DNA from 2 places in the Streptomyces yangpuensis genome. Region 1 is predicted to be linked to the other one. Evidence: riboswitches for the same ligand, from Rfam matches in the RefSeq annotation. Region 1 holds a riboswitch; the other holds the start of a gene.
What was found. Region 1 has a riboswitch for cobalamin ahead of NRK68_RS22760 (ribonucleoside-diphosphate reductase subunit alpha). Riboswitches for the same ligand answer to the same signal wherever they lie in the genome.

Region 1 (7,719 bases):
TCTCGCGCTTGAACAGGTTGGAGACCTGCGGCTCGATGCACTCGTACACGCCGGCGATCGAGGCGATCGTGGCCGTCGGGGCGATGGCGAGGAGCAGGGAGTTGCGCATGCCGGTCTCGGCGACGCGGGTGCGCAGCGCGTCCCAGCGCTCCGGCCAGTTCAGCTCGGTGTCGTAGTGGTCCGGGTGCAGCACGCCGCGCGCGGTGCGGGTCTGCTCCCAGGCCGGCAGCGGGCCGCTGCGCTCGGCGAGGTCGCAGGAGGCCTCGTACGCGGCCAGCATGATGCGCTCGGAGAGCTTGGTGGACAGGGCCTTCGCCTCGGGGGAGTCGAAGGGCAGCTTCAGCTTGAAGAAGACGTCCTGGAGGCCCATCGCGCCCAGGCCCACCGGGCGCCAGCGGGCGTTGGAGCGGCCGGCCTGCTCGGTCGGGTAGAAGTTGATGTCCACCACGCGGTCGAGGAAGGTGACGGCGGTGCGGACGGTCTCGTCCAGGCGCTCCCAGTCGATCTCGCCGGTCTCCGTCAGGACGAAGGCGCCCAGGTTGACCGAGCCGAGGTTGCAGACGGCCGTCTCACCGTCGTCGGTGACCTCGATGATCTCGGTGCACAGGTTCGAGGAGTGGACGACGGTGCCCGGCTCGGCGGTCTGGTTGGCCGTGCGGTTGGAGGCGTCCTTGAAGGTCATCCAGCCCTGGCCGGTCTGCGCGAGGGTGCGCATCATCCGGCCGTACAGGTCGCGGGCGGGCATGGTCTTGCGGGCCAGGCCGTCGGCCTCGGCCTTGCGGTAGGCGGCGTCGAAGTCGTCGCCCCACAGGTCGACCAGCTCGGGGACGTCGGCCGGGGAGAACAGCGACCACTCGGCGTCGGCGTTCACGCGGCGCATGAACTCGTCCGGCACCCAGTGGGCGAGGTTCAGGTTGTGCGTACGGCGCTGGTCCTCACCGGTGTTGTCGCGGAGCTCCAGGAACTCCTCGATGTCCGCGTGCCAGGTCTCCAGGTAGACGGCGGCGGCGCCCTTGCGGCGGCCGCCCTGGTTCACGGCGGCGACGGAGGCGTCGAGGGTCTTCAGGAACGGCACGATGCCGTTGGAGTGGCCGTTGGTGCCGCGGATCAGCGAACCGCGGGCGCGGATGCGGGAGTACGACAGGCCGATGCCGCCGGCGTGCTTCGACAGGCGCGCGACCTGGTGGTAGCGGTCGTAGATCGAGTCGAGCTCGTCCAGCGGGGAGTCCAGCAGGTAGCAGGAGGACATCTGCGGGTGCCGGGTGCCGGAGTTGAAGAGGGTGGGGGAGGAGGGCAGGTAGTCGAGGCGGCTCATCAGCCGGTACAGCGAGGCGACTTCCTCGACGGCCTGGACGCTCTCGTCCGCGGCGAGACCGCAGGCCACGCGCAGCATGAAGTACTGCGGGGTCTCGATGACCTGACGGGTGATGGGGTGGCGCAGCAGGTAGCGGCTGTGCAGGGTGCGCAGGCCGAAGAAGCCGAAGCGGTCGTCGGCGCCCTCGGCGAGGGTGTGCTCGACCAGCGCGTCCAGACGGCTCGCGTGCGCCCGCACGAACTCGGCGGTGCGGTCGGCGATGAGGCCCTCGCGGTGGCCGACCTCGACGGAGGCGGAGAAGGAGGTGGAGCCCTGGCTCGCGGCCTCGTCGCGCACGGCCAGCGTCAGCAGGCGGGCGGCGAGCTTGGAGTAGGCCGGGTCCTCGGAGATGAGGCCCGCGGCGGACTCGGTGGCCAGCCCCCGCAGTTCGGCGTCGTCGGCGGCGGAGCTGCGGCCGCGGAGCGCGGCGGCGGCGACGCGGCCGGGGTCGGTGTCGGGGAGGTCCGCCGTCAGTTCGGTGAGGGTACGCAGCAGCGTGGCCCCCGGGCCCTCGGTGTTGTCGCCAGAAACGGACTCGGCGCGCGGTGCGGAAGGCGCGATGGTCACGGCGGGAGCTCTCCCTCGCTCGGCCCGGTCATCGGCGGGCGGGCGCGGGCGCATGCGGGCGTGGCAGGAACGGGCACACCGCATGGCGTCCACCGGCCCAACCGCGAGGCCCGGACGTGTCGGCACCCGGTTCGGTCGATCCGGGCGCGCTGACGGCAGGTCATCGGACTTGGTGTCCGGATGCCGGACACTTCATACCGTTGCGGGACAGTTCCGGATTCCCACCGGATTCCCCTGCGGCGACAGCAGGCATGAGCATACATGTGGGGGCGCCCTTGTGCGGCACCCCCAACATGTAGTGTCGGCGCGGCTACAGCTTGAGTCGGTACGTGAGGAGTTTCAGGCCCTCGATGGGCGCCCAGTCCCGCTCCGGAGTGCGCTCGAAGCCCAGCCGTACGTAGATCCGGTGGGCCCCGGCCATGCTGCGCTGGGTGGAGAGCACGAGGCCCGTGACGCCCTCGATCGCCCGCGCCCGTTCGATGCAGCCCCGCACCAGGGCCTCGCCGACGCCCCGGCCGCGGGCCGCGTGGTCCACCGCGAGCATCCGGAACTCGGCCTCGTCGGGGCCGGCGATGTCGGCGAGCGGGCTGCCGGGTGCGGCGAAGGTCACGCCGCCGAGCACCTGGCCGTCGTGCTCGGCGACGAGCACCTCGGCCAGGACGGCCCGCCCGGCCACGTCGCGCAGCACCTTCAGGTACGCGTCGTCCTCGTTGAAGTCCAGGTGTCCGTCGGCGAGGTAGGCCCGCGCCGTGATCTCGCCCAGCTCCGTGTAGTCGGCGGGCACCGCCGTTCTGATCACCATGTCCATGCGGTCGAGTGTGCAGGACGCCTCCCGGCGGGCGGCGCTATCGTCGGAGGCAGCACCGTCGAGGAAGGTGAGCGAGGCGTGACCGTGATGACCGACAGGCCCCACATGCTGACCGAGGACTTCGAAGCCGTCGCGCGCGTAGCCGCCAGAGAGGTCGAAGGTCTGCGGCTGGAGTTCATCGACGGGGTCATCAGGAGCAAGGCAGTGCCGGACGGAGATCACGACCGCCGTGACCGCGTCGAGAAGCCCCTCGCCTACGCCCGGACGGGCATCCCTGTATACCTGCTCATCGACCGGGAGGCGTGCGACGTGACCGTGTTCAGTGAACCGGACGGCCGCAGGTATGCGAACACCCGTACGGTGGAGTTCGGGAACGACGTTGAGCTCCCCGATCCGGTCAACGTCACCCTCCGGACCGAGGTTCTCAAGGACTGGGTGCGCTGAGGAGCGCCGAAGGGGCCCCGCCGGACGCGGCGGGGCCCCTTCGGCGTGTGTCAGCAGCAGCGGAAGCCCTCGCGGGGGTCCGCCTCGCGGGCATCCGTGCGGGCGCGTTCGAACGCGCGGCGGGTGAGGACCTCCGCGTCCGGGTCGTGGGAGCGGGCGTGGGCCACGTAGCGGTCGTAGGCGGCCTCTCCCGAGAACTCCCGTACGTAATACCTGGCCCGGGCCAGCACGGCGCGTACGGTGCTCACCCCACCGGCTCCTTGACCTGCCCGCCGCCGGAGTCGCGGTCCGCCCCTGCGGCGGCGAGCTGGGCCCGCTCCTCGGCGGTCGCGATCAGGCCGGCCGGGGCGACGATCTTCGACTCGGTCCACGGGGTCTCGGAGAGCTTCGCCGAGCCCGGGTCACGGACGGCCTTGAGGCAGGTCCGGGCGGCGTCCGCGAGGACCACGATGATCAGGACGGCGAACAGGGCGCACAGCACGCCGTCGACCGTGGCGTTGGTGACGATCGTGTGCATGTCGTCCATGTTCTTCGCGGGGGCCAGCACCTTGTCGGCGTCGATGCCCGCCTGGTACTTGTCGCGCTGGGCGAAGAAGCCGACCTTCACGTCCTCGGAGAAGACCTTCTGGTAGCTGGCGGTGAGGGTCACCGTGGCGTCCCAGACCAGCGGGACGCCCGTCACCCACGCCCACTTGAGCCGGCCGGACTTCACCAGCAGCGTGGTGCAGACGGCCAGCGCCACCGCGGCGAGCAGCTGGTTGGCGATGCCGAAGAGCGGGAAGAGCTGGTTGATCCCGCCCAGCGGGTCCTTGATGCCGACCCACAGGAAGTAGCCCCACGCGCCGACCACGATCGCGCTCGCGAACCACACGCCGGGCTTCCAGCTGACGTCCTTGAAGGACTTGTGGACGTTGCCGAGGGTGTCCTGGAGCATGAACCGGCCCACGCGGGTGCCCGCGTCGAGCGTCGTCAGGATGAAGAGGGCCTCGAACATGATCGCGAAGTGGTACCAGAAGGCCTTCATCCCGGCGCCGCCGATGACGGAGGAGAAGATCTCCGACATTCCGAGTGCGAAGGTCGGCGCGCCGCCGGTGCGGGACAGCAGGCTGGCTTCCTCGACGTCCTTCGCGGCCTGGGTGAGCGCCTCGGGCGAGATGGCGAAGCCGAAGTTCGTCACCGCCTGCGAGGCGGACTCGACCGTGGTGCCGATGATCCCGGGCGGGGAGTTGACCGCGAAGAAGAGGCCCGGCTCGATGATGCAGGCCGCGATGATCGCCATGACGGCGACGAACGACTCGGTCAGCATGGCGCCGTAGCCGATCATGCGGACCTGGGTCTCCTTCTGGATCATCTTCGGGGTGGTGCCCGAGGAGACCAGGGCGTGGAAGCCCGACAGTGCGCCGCACGCGATGGTGATGAAGACGAACGGGAACATCGACCCGGCGAAGACCGGGCCGTCCCCGCGGGCCGCGAAGTCGGTGATCGACGGCATCTTCAGCGTCGGCATCGCGATGACCACGCCGATCGCGAGGAGGGCGATGGTGCCGATCTTCATGAAGGTGGACAGGTAGTCGCGGGGCGCGAGCAGCATCCACACCGGCAGGACCGACGCCAGGAAGCCGTACACCACCATCCAGATGACGAGCGTCTCCTTCTCCAGGGTGAAGGTCCCGGCGAAGGAGGACTCGGCGACCCAGCCGCCCGCGACGATGGCGAGCAGCAGCAGGGCGACGCCGATGAGGGAGACCTCGGTGACCCGGCCCGGACGCAGGACGCGCAGGTAGAAGCCCATGAAGACGGCGATCGGGATGGTCATGCCGATGGAGAAGACGCCCCACGGGGAGTGGGCGAGGGCGTTGACGATGACCAGCGCCAGCACCGCCAGCAGGATGATCATGATGGCGAACACGGCGACCAGGGCGGCGGCTCCGCCGACGGGGCCGATCTCGTCCCGCGCCATCTGGCCGAGCGAGCGGCCGTCGCGGCGGGTGGAGAAGAACAGCGTCACCATGTCCTGGACGGCGCCGGCGAAGATCACGCCCGCGACGATCCAGATGGTCCCGGGCAGGTAGCCCATCTGCGCGGCGAGCACGGGGCCGACGAGCGGGCCCGCGCCGGCGACGGCGGCGAAGTGGTGGCCGAAGAGCACCCGGCGGTCGGTGGGATGGAAGTCGACACCGTTGTCGAGGCGTTCGGCGGGGGTGGCTCGCGTGGCGTCGACCTTCAGCACGCGGTGCGCGATGAAGCGCGCGTAGAAGCGGTAGCCGATGGCGTACGAGCCCAGGGCGGCGGCGAGCAGCCAGGCCGCGGAGATCTCCTCGCCGCGCGAGAGCGCCAGCACGCCCCACCCGAGGGCGCCCACGAGGCCGACGAGCACCCACACGGCGATGGACTTGGGGGAGGGCGGGCCCGATGGGGTTCCCGGACCCGCCGTGTCCCGTTGTGTCCCTGTTGCTTCCGGTTCAGGCATGATCTCTCGTCCCCTCGTCGATCATCTGCGTAAGCAGGCGGAATCTACGGGGAATTGCCTGGTGAACGTAAGACCCCGTCCGTATTCCGGTCGTGGAATTCCGGTACTCGGGCGGGGTGCGGGTTCGTGGAGGGTGTGTTCAGACGGCGGGGCGCTTGAGCCTGGCGACGAACTTGTAGCGGTCGCCGCGGTACACCGAGCGCACCCACTCCACCGGTTCGCCGTCGGCGTCCAGGGAGTGCCGGGAGAGCATCAGCATCGGCAGCCCGACGTCCGTGCCGAGCAGGCCGGCCTCGCGCGGGGTGGCCAGCGAGGTCTCGATCGTCTCCTCGGCCTCGGCCAGGTGGACGTCGTACACCTCGGCGAGGGCGGTGTAGAGGGAGGTGTACTTGGCGAGCGAGCGGCGCAGCGCGGGGAACCGCTTGGCGGAGAGGTGGGTGGTCTCGATGGCCATGGGCTCGCCGCTGGCCAGCCGCAGCCGCTCGATGCGCAGCACCCGCCCACCGGTGTTGATCTTGAGGAGTCCGGCGAGGGTGTCGTCGGCGGTCACGTAGCCGATGTCGAGGAGCTGCGAGGTCGGCTCCAGGCCCTGGGCTCGCATGTCCTCCGTGTACGAGGTCAGTTGCAGGGCCTGGGAGACCTTGGGCTTGGCGACGAAGGTGCCTTTGCCCTGGATCCGCTCCAGTCGTCCCTCCACGACCAGTTCCTGGAGGGCCTGGCGGACCGTGGTCCGCGAGGTGTCGAATTCGGCCGCGAGCGTGCGCTCCGGCGGTACCGGGGTGCCGGGCGGAAGCGTCTCGGTCATGTCGAGCAAGTGCCGCTTGAGTCGGTAGTACTTGGGTACACGCGCCGTCCGGGTGGCCGCCCCGCCGTCCGGCTCCGTGAGTGCCCCTTCGGTGGCCATCGCCGCCCGCCTTCCCGACTCCAGTTTCGCTGCCGTCACCGGCTCCTCCGATATGTGCGGTCACATGGTGACACGAGTGGGGGGACAGGCCTTCTCTCTCCCCAGGTGTCGGTCCGATAACGGACCGGGCACCCGCTCATTAGACCCTTGACACCCCTAAAGGTCTAGGCCAAGCTCCAGCTACTGGTCTACACCAATATGGATCAGATCCCAGCCCCACGGCAGTACTTCGCGTATGTCACCGCGGCGGGCAAGGGAAGTGCAGGCAGGCATCCCTGAGGAGGGTGGCGTGAAGCGCAAGCTCATCGCGGCGGTCGGTGTCGCGGGCATGATGGTCGGTGTCGCGGCGTGTGGCAATGGGGACGACGACAAGGCCAAGGCCGACGCGGGTCCCAAGGAGATCACCGTCTGGGTCATGGACGGCTCCGCGCCGAAGGCCTGGATCGACGAGGTCAACAAGGAGTTCTCGGCCAAGCACCCCGGTGTGACGGTCAAGGTCGAGGAGCAGAAGTGGACCGGCATCCAGGAGAAGGTCACCACGGCCCTCTCCGAGAACAACCCTCCGGACGTCCTTGAGCTCGGCAACACCCAGACCGCCGGCTACGCGGTCACCGGCGGCCTCGCCGACCTGACCAAGGACAGGGCCGCCCTCGGCGCCGACGCCTGGCAGAAGAGCATGCTCGCCTCGGCCGAGGTCGACGGCAAGCTCTACTCCGCCCCCTGGTACGCCGCCAACCGCGTCGTCGTCTACGACAAGAAGGCCTTCGCCAAGGCCGGCGTCACCCCGCCCACCACCCGCGACGAGTGGATCGCCGGCCTGGAGAAGCTGAAGGCGGCCGACCCGGCCACCCAGCCCATCTACCTCCCCGGCCAGAGCTGGTACGTCCTCGCCGGTCTCATCTGGGACGAGGGCGGCGACCTCGCCGTCAAGGACGGCTCCAAGTGGAAGGGCGGCCTCGGCACCCCGCAGGCCGGCGCCGCGATGGAGTTCTACAAGAAGCTCCAGTCCTACTCCACCGCCCCCAAGGACAAGGACGAGGCCAACCCGCAGCAGTCCACCGACATCGTCCCCAAGGGCGGCGTCGCCTCCTGGATCGGTCTGGGCTGGGAGGCCGGCGGTGCCGAGAAGGCCCTGAAGGAGGCGGGCAAGGAAGCCGACTTCGGCTACTTCC
Region 2 (7,719 bases), 1.0 Mb from region 1:
GCACGCGCCGGACGACTTCGTGAACCGGATCGACTTCCAGCCGGTCTCGCTCTTCCACCGCTTCTTCACCCGCGAGCACGAGGCCTTCGCCGAGGTGCTGGCCGAGGCCCTCGCCGAACACGGCGGCTACTGGGGGGATTCCGGGGCGCCGCGCGCCCGGGTGGCGCTCGGGCCGCTCGCCATGGCCTGCCTCGCCCACGACCAGGGCTTCCCGATGGATCCGGAGCGGCTGCCGCACCTGCCCCGGTACCTCGTCGACGGCAAGCGCGTCGAGGACATCTCCTGACACACCGGCGGCGTGCCGCACCGCGAGCTGATTGTCCGATTGAGTTAGGTTTGCCCGCGTATGTGGTGCCGATGTTCCCGGAGGGACACTCATGGCGATCGATCTGGACAAGGTGCTCGACAAGGCGTGGGCCGACAAGCCGCTGGCCGATGTGCTCGCCGCTCCCGTGGCCGCGCTGAAGGGCGTCAGCGAGAAGGACGGCGAGCGCAGCTGAAGTACGTACGGTGGGCGCAGGCGCTCGTGGCGCTGAACCAGACCGTCAAGGCGTAGCGGGCTTCGGGCGGTGCGCGTACTCGGGGTACGCGGATCCGACCGCGAGAAGGCCGTCCTCCCCACCCGCGGAACGGGTGGCGAGGACGGCCTTCGTCGTGTCGGCGGCCCGACGCGGGGCTACTCCGCCTCACCCTCCAGGTTGCCCTCGGTGTCCAGGTACACCTGCCGCAGGGACTCCAGGATCTGCGGGTCCGGCTTCTCCCACATACCGCGGGACTCCGCCTCCAGCAGGCGCTCCGCGATGCCGTGCAGGGCCCACGGGTTGGCCTCCTCCAGGAAGGCGCGGTTCACCGGGTCCAGGACGTACGTCTCGGTGAGCTTGTCGTACATCCAGTCCGCGACCACGCCCGTCGTGGCGTCGTAGCCGAAGAGGTAGTCCACCGTCGCCGCGAGCTCGAAGGCGCCCTTGTAGCCGTGGCGGCGCATCGCCTCGATCCACTTCGGGTTCACGACACGGGCGCGGAAGACGCGCGAGGTCTCCTCGACCAGGGTGCGGGTCTTGACCGTCTCCGGGCGGGTGGAGTCACCGATGTACGCCTCCGGGGCCGTGCCGCGCAGGGCGCGGACCGTGGCCACCATGCCGCCGTGGTACTGGAAGTAGTCGTCCGAGTCCGCGATGTCGTGCTCGCGGGTGTCCGTGTTCTTCGCCGCGACCGTGATCCGCTTGTAGGCCGTCTCCATCTCGTCCCGGGCGGGGCGTCCTTCGAGGCCGCGGCCGTAGGCGTAGCCGCCCCACACCGTGTAGACCTCCGCCAGGTCGGCGTCCGTACGCCAGTCGCGGGAGTCGATCAGCTGCAGGATGCCCGCCCCGTACGTACCCGGCCGCGAGCCGAAGATACGGGTCGTCGCGCGGCGCTCGTCACCGTGCAGGGCCAGGTCCGCCTGGGCATGCGCCCGGACGAAGTTCTGGTCGGCGGGCTCCTCCAGCGAGGCCGCGAGCCGCACCGCGTCGTCCAGCAGGCCGATCACGTGCGGGAACGCGTCACGGAAGAAGCCCGAGATGCGCAGCGTCACATCGATGCGCGGCCGGCCCAGCTCCACGAGCGGGATCGGCTCCAGCCCGGTCACGCGCCGCGAGGCCTCGTCCCACACCGGCCGGATGCCGAGCAGCGCCATGGCCTCGGCCACGTCGTCGCCCGCCGTGCGCATCGCGCTCGTGCCCCACAGGGACAGGCCCACCGAAGCCGGCCACTCGCCGTTGTCGGTGCGGTAGCGCGTCAGCAGGGAGTCGGCCAGGGCCTGGCCCGTCTCCCACGCGAGGCGGGACGGCACGGCCTTGGGGTCGACCGAGTAGAAGTTGCGGCCCGTCGGGAGGACGTTGACCAGGCCGCGCAGCGGGGAGCCGGAGGGGCCCGCCGGGACGAACCGGCCGTCCAGGGCCGCGACCACATGGGCGATCTCGTCCGTCGTGCCGGCCAGCCGCGGGACCACCTCGCGGGCCGCGAAGGACAGGACCGCCGCGACGTCCGCAGGCCGGTCCGCCGCGACCGGGGCGACGGCGTCCGGCGCCCAGCCGGCGTCCTCCATCGCCTGGACCAGGGCGCGGGCCTGCTCCTCGATGTCGTCCGCGGACGTACGGGTGGCCTTGGACTCGTCGAGGCCCAGGGCCTCGCGCAGCCCGGGCAGGGCCGTCGTACCACCCCAGATCTGGCGGGCGCGCAGGATCGCGAGGACCAGGTTGACCCGCGCCTCACCCGTCGGGGCGCCGCCCAGGACGTGCAGACCGTCCCGGATCTGGGCGTCCTTGACCTCGCACAGCCAGCCGTCGACGTGCAGCAGGAAGTCGTCGAAGCCGTCGTCGTCCGGACGCTCCTCCAGCCCCAGGTCGTGGTCGAGCTTCGCCGCCTGGATCAGCGTCCAGATCTGGGCGCGGATGGCCGGCAGCTTCGCCGGGTCCATCGCGGAGATCTGGGCGTACTCGTCCAGGTGCTGCTCCAGGCGTGCGATGTCGCCGTACGACTCCGCGCGCGCCATCGGCGGCACCAGGTGGTCGACCAGGGTGGCGTGGACGCGGCGCTTGGCCTGGGTGCCCTCGCCCGGGTCGTTGACCAGGAACGGGTAGATCAGCGGGAGGTCGCCGAGGGCGGCGTCCGGCGCGCAGGCCGCGGACAGGCCCGCGTTCTTGCCGGGCAGCCACTCCAGGTTGCCGTGCTTGCCCAGGTGGATCATCGCGTCGGCGCCGAAGCCGCCGTCCTCCGCGCGCGCCTGGATCCAGCGGTACGCGGCCAGGTAGTGGTGCGAGGGCGGCAGATCGGGGTCGTGGTAGATCGCGATCGGGTTCTCGCCGAAGCCGCGCGGCGGCTGGATGAGGATCAGGAGGTTCCCGCGGCGCAGGGCGGCCAGGACGATGTCGCCCTCGGGGTTCGCCGAACGGTCCACGAACATGTTGCCCGGGGCCTCGCCCCAGTGCTCCTCGACGCTTTCGCGCAGCTCGGCCGGCAGCTCGGCGAACCAGCGCCTGTAGTCCGCGGCCGGGATGCGGACCGGGTTGCGGGCCAGCTGCTCCTCGGTGAGCCAGTCCTGGTCGTGGCCGCCGGCCTCGATCAGGGCGCGGATCAGCTCGTCGCCGTCGCCCGAGACCAGACCGGGGATCTCGGTCACCGGGCCGAAGTCGTAGCCCTCGGCGATGAGGGTGCGCAGCAGTTCCACCGCGCTCGCCGGGGTGTCCAGGCCGACCGCGTTGCCGATGCGGGAGTGCTTCGTCGGGTACGCGGAAAGGACGAGCGCGACCTTCTTGTCCCGGCGCTCGATGTGGCGCAGGCGCGCGTGGCGTACGGCGATGCCCGCGACCCGGGCGGCCCGCTCAGGGTCGGCCACGTAGGCGGGCAGACCGTCCTCGTCGAACTCCTTGAAGGAGAACGGGACGGTGATCAGACGGCCGTCGAACTCGGGCACGGCGACCTGCGTCGCGGCGTCCAGCGGGGAGAGGCCCTCGTCGTTCTCCTCCCAGGAGGCGCGGGAGCCGGTCAGGCACAGGGCCTGGAGGATCGGCACGCCGAGCGCGGCGAGCGCGCCCGCGTCCCAGGACTCGTCGTCCCCGCCCGCCGAGGCGGTGGCGGGCCTGGTGCCGCCGGCCGCGAGGACGGTGGTGACGACCGCGTCCGCGGAACCCAGGGCCGCGACGAGCCCCGGCTCCGGGGTGCGCAGGGAGGAGACGTAGAGGGGGACCGGCCGGGCGCCGTGGGCCTCGATGGCCTCGCAGAGCGTGTGCACGAAGCCGGTGTTGCCGCTCATCTGGTGGGCGCGGTAGTAGAGCACGGCGACCTCGGGGCCGTCCGTGCGCTGCGCGGTGCGCTCCAGGGGCCCCCAGGTGGGGGCGGCGGCGGGCGGCTCGAAGCCGTGGCCGGTGAGCAGGACGGTGTCGGACAGGAACCGGGCCAGCTGCCCGAGGTTGGACGGGCCGCCGTGCGCGAGGTAGGCGTGCGCCTCGGCCGCGATGCCGATCGGCACCGTGGAGGCCTCCATCAGCTGGGCGTCCGGGGCCTGTTCGCCGGTCAGGACCACGACCGGGCGGGTCTGGCCGGGCGCCAGCAGCAGGTCCAGGCCGTCCTGCCAGGCGCGGAGGCCGCCGAGGAGGCGTACGACGACCAGGTCGGCCCCGTCGAGCAGGCCGGGGAGGTCGTCGAGGGGAAGGCGGGAGGGGTTCGCGAACCGGTACGGGACGGGGGCGTCCGCCGTGTTCGCTGCGCGGGCGCTGAGCAGATCGGTGTCGGACGTCGACAGCAGCAGGATCATGCGGCGGCAGGCCTTCCTCGGGGTTTCCGCGCCCCGGGCAGTGAGGACAGCGGGAGTTCCTGACTCACCCGGCCGTGTGGCTCTGCCGGGTTCACAGTGGCGGGACCGCGCCGGATTCGCACCGGGCTTCCTCCCATGTCGCCGTCCTCGGCGACGGCGGACCGTATGGGCCGCCGGTGGTCATCCTAGGTGGCGTTTGCGGTGGTCGGGAGTGGGGGTGGCGGGTGGCTCCGCCGGTGGCTCCGCCGGCGGGGGCGGGTTCGGTGCGGCGGTGCGGCGCGGTTGCGGGGGCTCTGCGGGTGGCTCCGCCGACTGGGGCGGGTTCGGTGCGGCGCCGTTGCGGGGGCTCTGCCCCCGGACCCCCGCGCCTCAAACGCCGGCGAGGCTGAAAATGCGCGCCTCAAACGCCGGCGGGGCTGAGAGTGCGCGGCGAGGCTGGAAGGGCGAGGCGAGGCTGGAAGGGCGGGGGCGGGATGGCGCTGGGGGTGCGGTGGGTGACGGAGGGTGGCGGTGGACACAGTTCCGGGCAGGGGAATCGTGGGTATGCTCGCCGCCATGCCCCAGCCCCCCTCCGCCGTATCGCGGGACGAACCCGTCATACGGGACCGCGGTGACGCCTGCCCCGGCGCGCTCAGGCTGCACGCGGCGGACGACGGGTACCTCGCGCGCGTCCGGATCCCCGGCGGCGCCCTGACCGCCGCGCAGGCCGCGCACCTCGCGGCCGCCGCCGACCGGTTCGGCGACGGGCACCTCGAACTCACCTCCCGCGGCAACGTGCAGCTGCGCGGCCTCGCCGAGGGCTGCGGCACCGGCCTCGCCGCGGTGCTCGACGCCGCCGGGCTGCTGCCCGCGCCCGCCCACGAACGCGTACGCAACATCGTGGCCACCCCGACCTCGCAGGACGTACTGCCCTGGGTGCGCGAGCTGGACCGGCTGCTGTGCGCGAACCTCCGCGTCACCGCCCTGTCCGGCCGCTTCCTCTTCGCCCTCGACGACGGCCGTGGCGACGTGGCCGCCCTGGAGCCGGACATCACCGTGCTCGGGCGGTGCGGCGACCGGGCGCTGGTCCGTCTCGGGGCGGCCGCCGGAGCCGTCGCCGTCGCCGACGAGGACGCCCCGCGGGCCGCGCTGCTCGCCGCCGAGTACTTCCTCGACGCCGTGGACGCGGCCGGCACCCGCGCCTGGCGGGTGGCCGAACTCGCCGCCGGACACGCCCTGGACGACGGGGAGTTCGCGGCCCGGCTGGCCGCCGCCGGCATCGGCGCCGTCCGCGAGACCGAGGTGGACTGGCCGTACGCCGCACCGCCCCGGCCGTGGGGACGCGGCCCGGGCCCGCGCGGCGACCTGTGCGTGCTGCCCCCGCTGGGCCGGATGACCACCGGCCAGTGGCGGGTCCTGGTACAGGTGGCCGGGCACGGCGACGGGCTGCGGATCACCCCCTGGCGTACCGTCGTGCTCCCCGACGCCCCCCTCCGCGGGCCGGTCGACGGCCCCGCCCTGCTGGAGGACGCGGGCCTGGTCGTCGCCGCCGACAGTCCCTGGCAGTCCGTCACCGCCTGTACCGGCCGCCCCGGTTGTGCGAAATCCCTGGCCGACGTACGCGCCGACGCGCGCGCCCTCGTGGAACGGGCGCGGGGGCCGCTGCCCGTGCACTGGTCCGGCTGCGAGCGCCGGTGCGGCCACCCGCGGGGAACGCAGTGGGTCGACGCGCTCGCCACCGCCGACGGATACCGGCTCTCCGTGCACGGGCGGCCCCTGCCGCCCCGGCCGGACCTGGCGGCCGCCCTCACGGCCGCCCGCGAGACCACCTCATCACCCCAGAGTCCGAAGCCGCAGTGAAGAAATGAGCGAGTACACCGTGTTTGAGTACGAGAAGGACGGCGCCGCGATCTACCGCCAGTCCTTTGCCACGATCCGCGCCGAGGCGGACCTCTCCGGGCTGCCCGCCTCGGTCGCCCAGGTCGCGGTGCGCATGATTCACGCCTGCGGGATGACCGACCTCCCCCAGGACCTGGGGTACACCCCCGAGGTGGTGCTGCGTGCCCGCGCCGCGCTGGAGGCGGGCGCGCCCATCCTGTGCGACGTCCAGATGGTCGCCAGCGGCGTCACCCGCAAGCGGCTGCCCGCCGACAACGACGTGATCTGCACCCTCTCCGACCCGGCCGTCCCGGAACTCGCCGCGAGGATGGGCACCACGCGCAGCGCCGCCGCCCTCGAAGTGTGGCGCGACCGCGGCCTGTTGGAGGGCTCCGTGGTCGCGGTCGGCAACGCGCCGACCGCGCTGTTCCGGCTGCTGGAGATGATCGAGGAGGGCGCCCCGCGCCCGGCCGCCGTCATCGGCGTGCCCGTCGGCTTCATCGGCGCCGCCGAGTCCAAGGACGCCCTCGCCGCCCACCCCTCCGGCCTCGACCACCTCGTCGTGCGCGGCCGCCGCGGCGGCAGCGCCATCGCCGCGGCCGCCCTCAACGCCATCGCGAGCGTGGCCGAATGAGCGACGTGCAGCCCAAGGGCCGCCTGTACGGGGTCGGACTCGGCCCCGGCGACCCGAACCTGATGACCCTGCGGGCCGTCGAGGTGATCGGCGAGGCGGACGTCGTCGCCTACCACAGCGCCCGCCACGGCCGGTCCATCGCCCGCTCGATCGCCGCGAAGCACCTGCGCGACACCCACATCGAAGAGCCGCTGGTCTACCCGGTCACCACCGAGACCACCGACCACCCCGGCGGCTACCAGGGCGCGATGGAGGAGTTCTACGAGGCCGCCGCCGCCCGGCTGGCCGCCCACCTGGACGCCGGCCGGACCGTCGCCGTGCTCGCGGAGGGCGACCCGCTCTTCTACAGCTCGTACATGCACATGCACAAGCGGCTCGCCGACCGGTACGAGACCGAGGTCGTCCCCGGCGTCACCTCGGTCAGCGCAGCCGCCGCCCGCCTCGGCACCCCCCTCGTGGAGGGCGAGGAGGTCCTGACCATCCTCCCCGGCACGCTGCCCGAGGAGGAACTGACCGCCCGCCTCGCCGCGACCGACTCGGCGGTCGTGATGAAGCTCGGCCGGACCTTCCCCGCCGTGCGCGGCGCGATGGAGAACAGCGGCCGGCTCGCCGAGGCCCGCTACGTCGAGCGGGCCACGATGCCGGGCGAACGCACCGGAGTCCTCGCCGACACCGACGCCGACAGCGTGCCGTACTTCGCCGTCGCCGTCGTGCCCAGCCGGATCGGCAACCCGGGCAGCGTGCCGTCCGGCCCCGGCGAGGTCGCCGTCGTCGGCACCGGCCCGGCCGGTCCGCTGTGGCTCACCCCGCAGACCCGGCGCGCCCTCGCGGACGCCGAGGTGCTCGTCGGCTACACGACGTACCTGGACCGGGTGCCCGTCAAGCCGGGCCAGGTCCGGCACGGCTCCGACAACAAGGTGGAGTCGGAGCGCGC

Region 2: linked by a shared signal. The riboswitch ahead of cobN (cobaltochelatase subunit CobN) and the one ahead of NRK68_RS22760 (ribonucleoside-diphosphate reductase subunit alpha) in region 1 are both predicted to bind cobalamin.

Annotation. Positions count from the first base shown of each region.
Region 1 covers NZ_CP102514.1:4,932,198-4,939,916, forward strand. The annotation lists gene NRK68_RS22760 (ribonucleoside-diphosphate reductase subunit alpha) at 1-1,921, opposite strand, end outside; cobalamin riboswitch at 2,059-2,180, opposite strand; gene NRK68_RS22765 (GNAT family N-acetyltransferase) at 2,232-2,729, opposite strand; gene NRK68_RS22770 (Uma2 family endonuclease) at 2,808-3,173, shown strand; gene NRK68_RS22775 (CstA-like transporter-associated (seleno)protein) at 3,224-3,421, opposite strand; gene NRK68_RS22780 (carbon starvation CstA family protein) at 3,418-5,643, opposite strand; gene NRK68_RS22785 (GntR family transcriptional regulator) at 5,783-6,547, opposite strand; gene NRK68_RS22790 (extracellular solute-binding protein) at 6,837-7,719, shown strand, end outside.
Region 2 covers NZ_CP102514.1:5,980,637-5,988,355, forward strand. The annotation lists gene NRK68_RS27220 (immunity 49 family protein) at 1-286, shown strand, start outside; gene NRK68_RS27225 (hypothetical protein) at 378-500, shown strand; gene cobN (cobaltochelatase subunit CobN) at 677-4,294, opposite strand; cobalamin riboswitch at 4,335-4,462, opposite strand; gene NRK68_RS27235 (ferredoxin-like domain-containing protein) at 4,850-6,133, shown strand; gene NRK68_RS27240 (precorrin-8X methylmutase) at 6,138-6,785, shown strand; gene NRK68_RS27245 (precorrin-2 C(20)-methyltransferase) at 6,782-7,719, shown strand, end outside.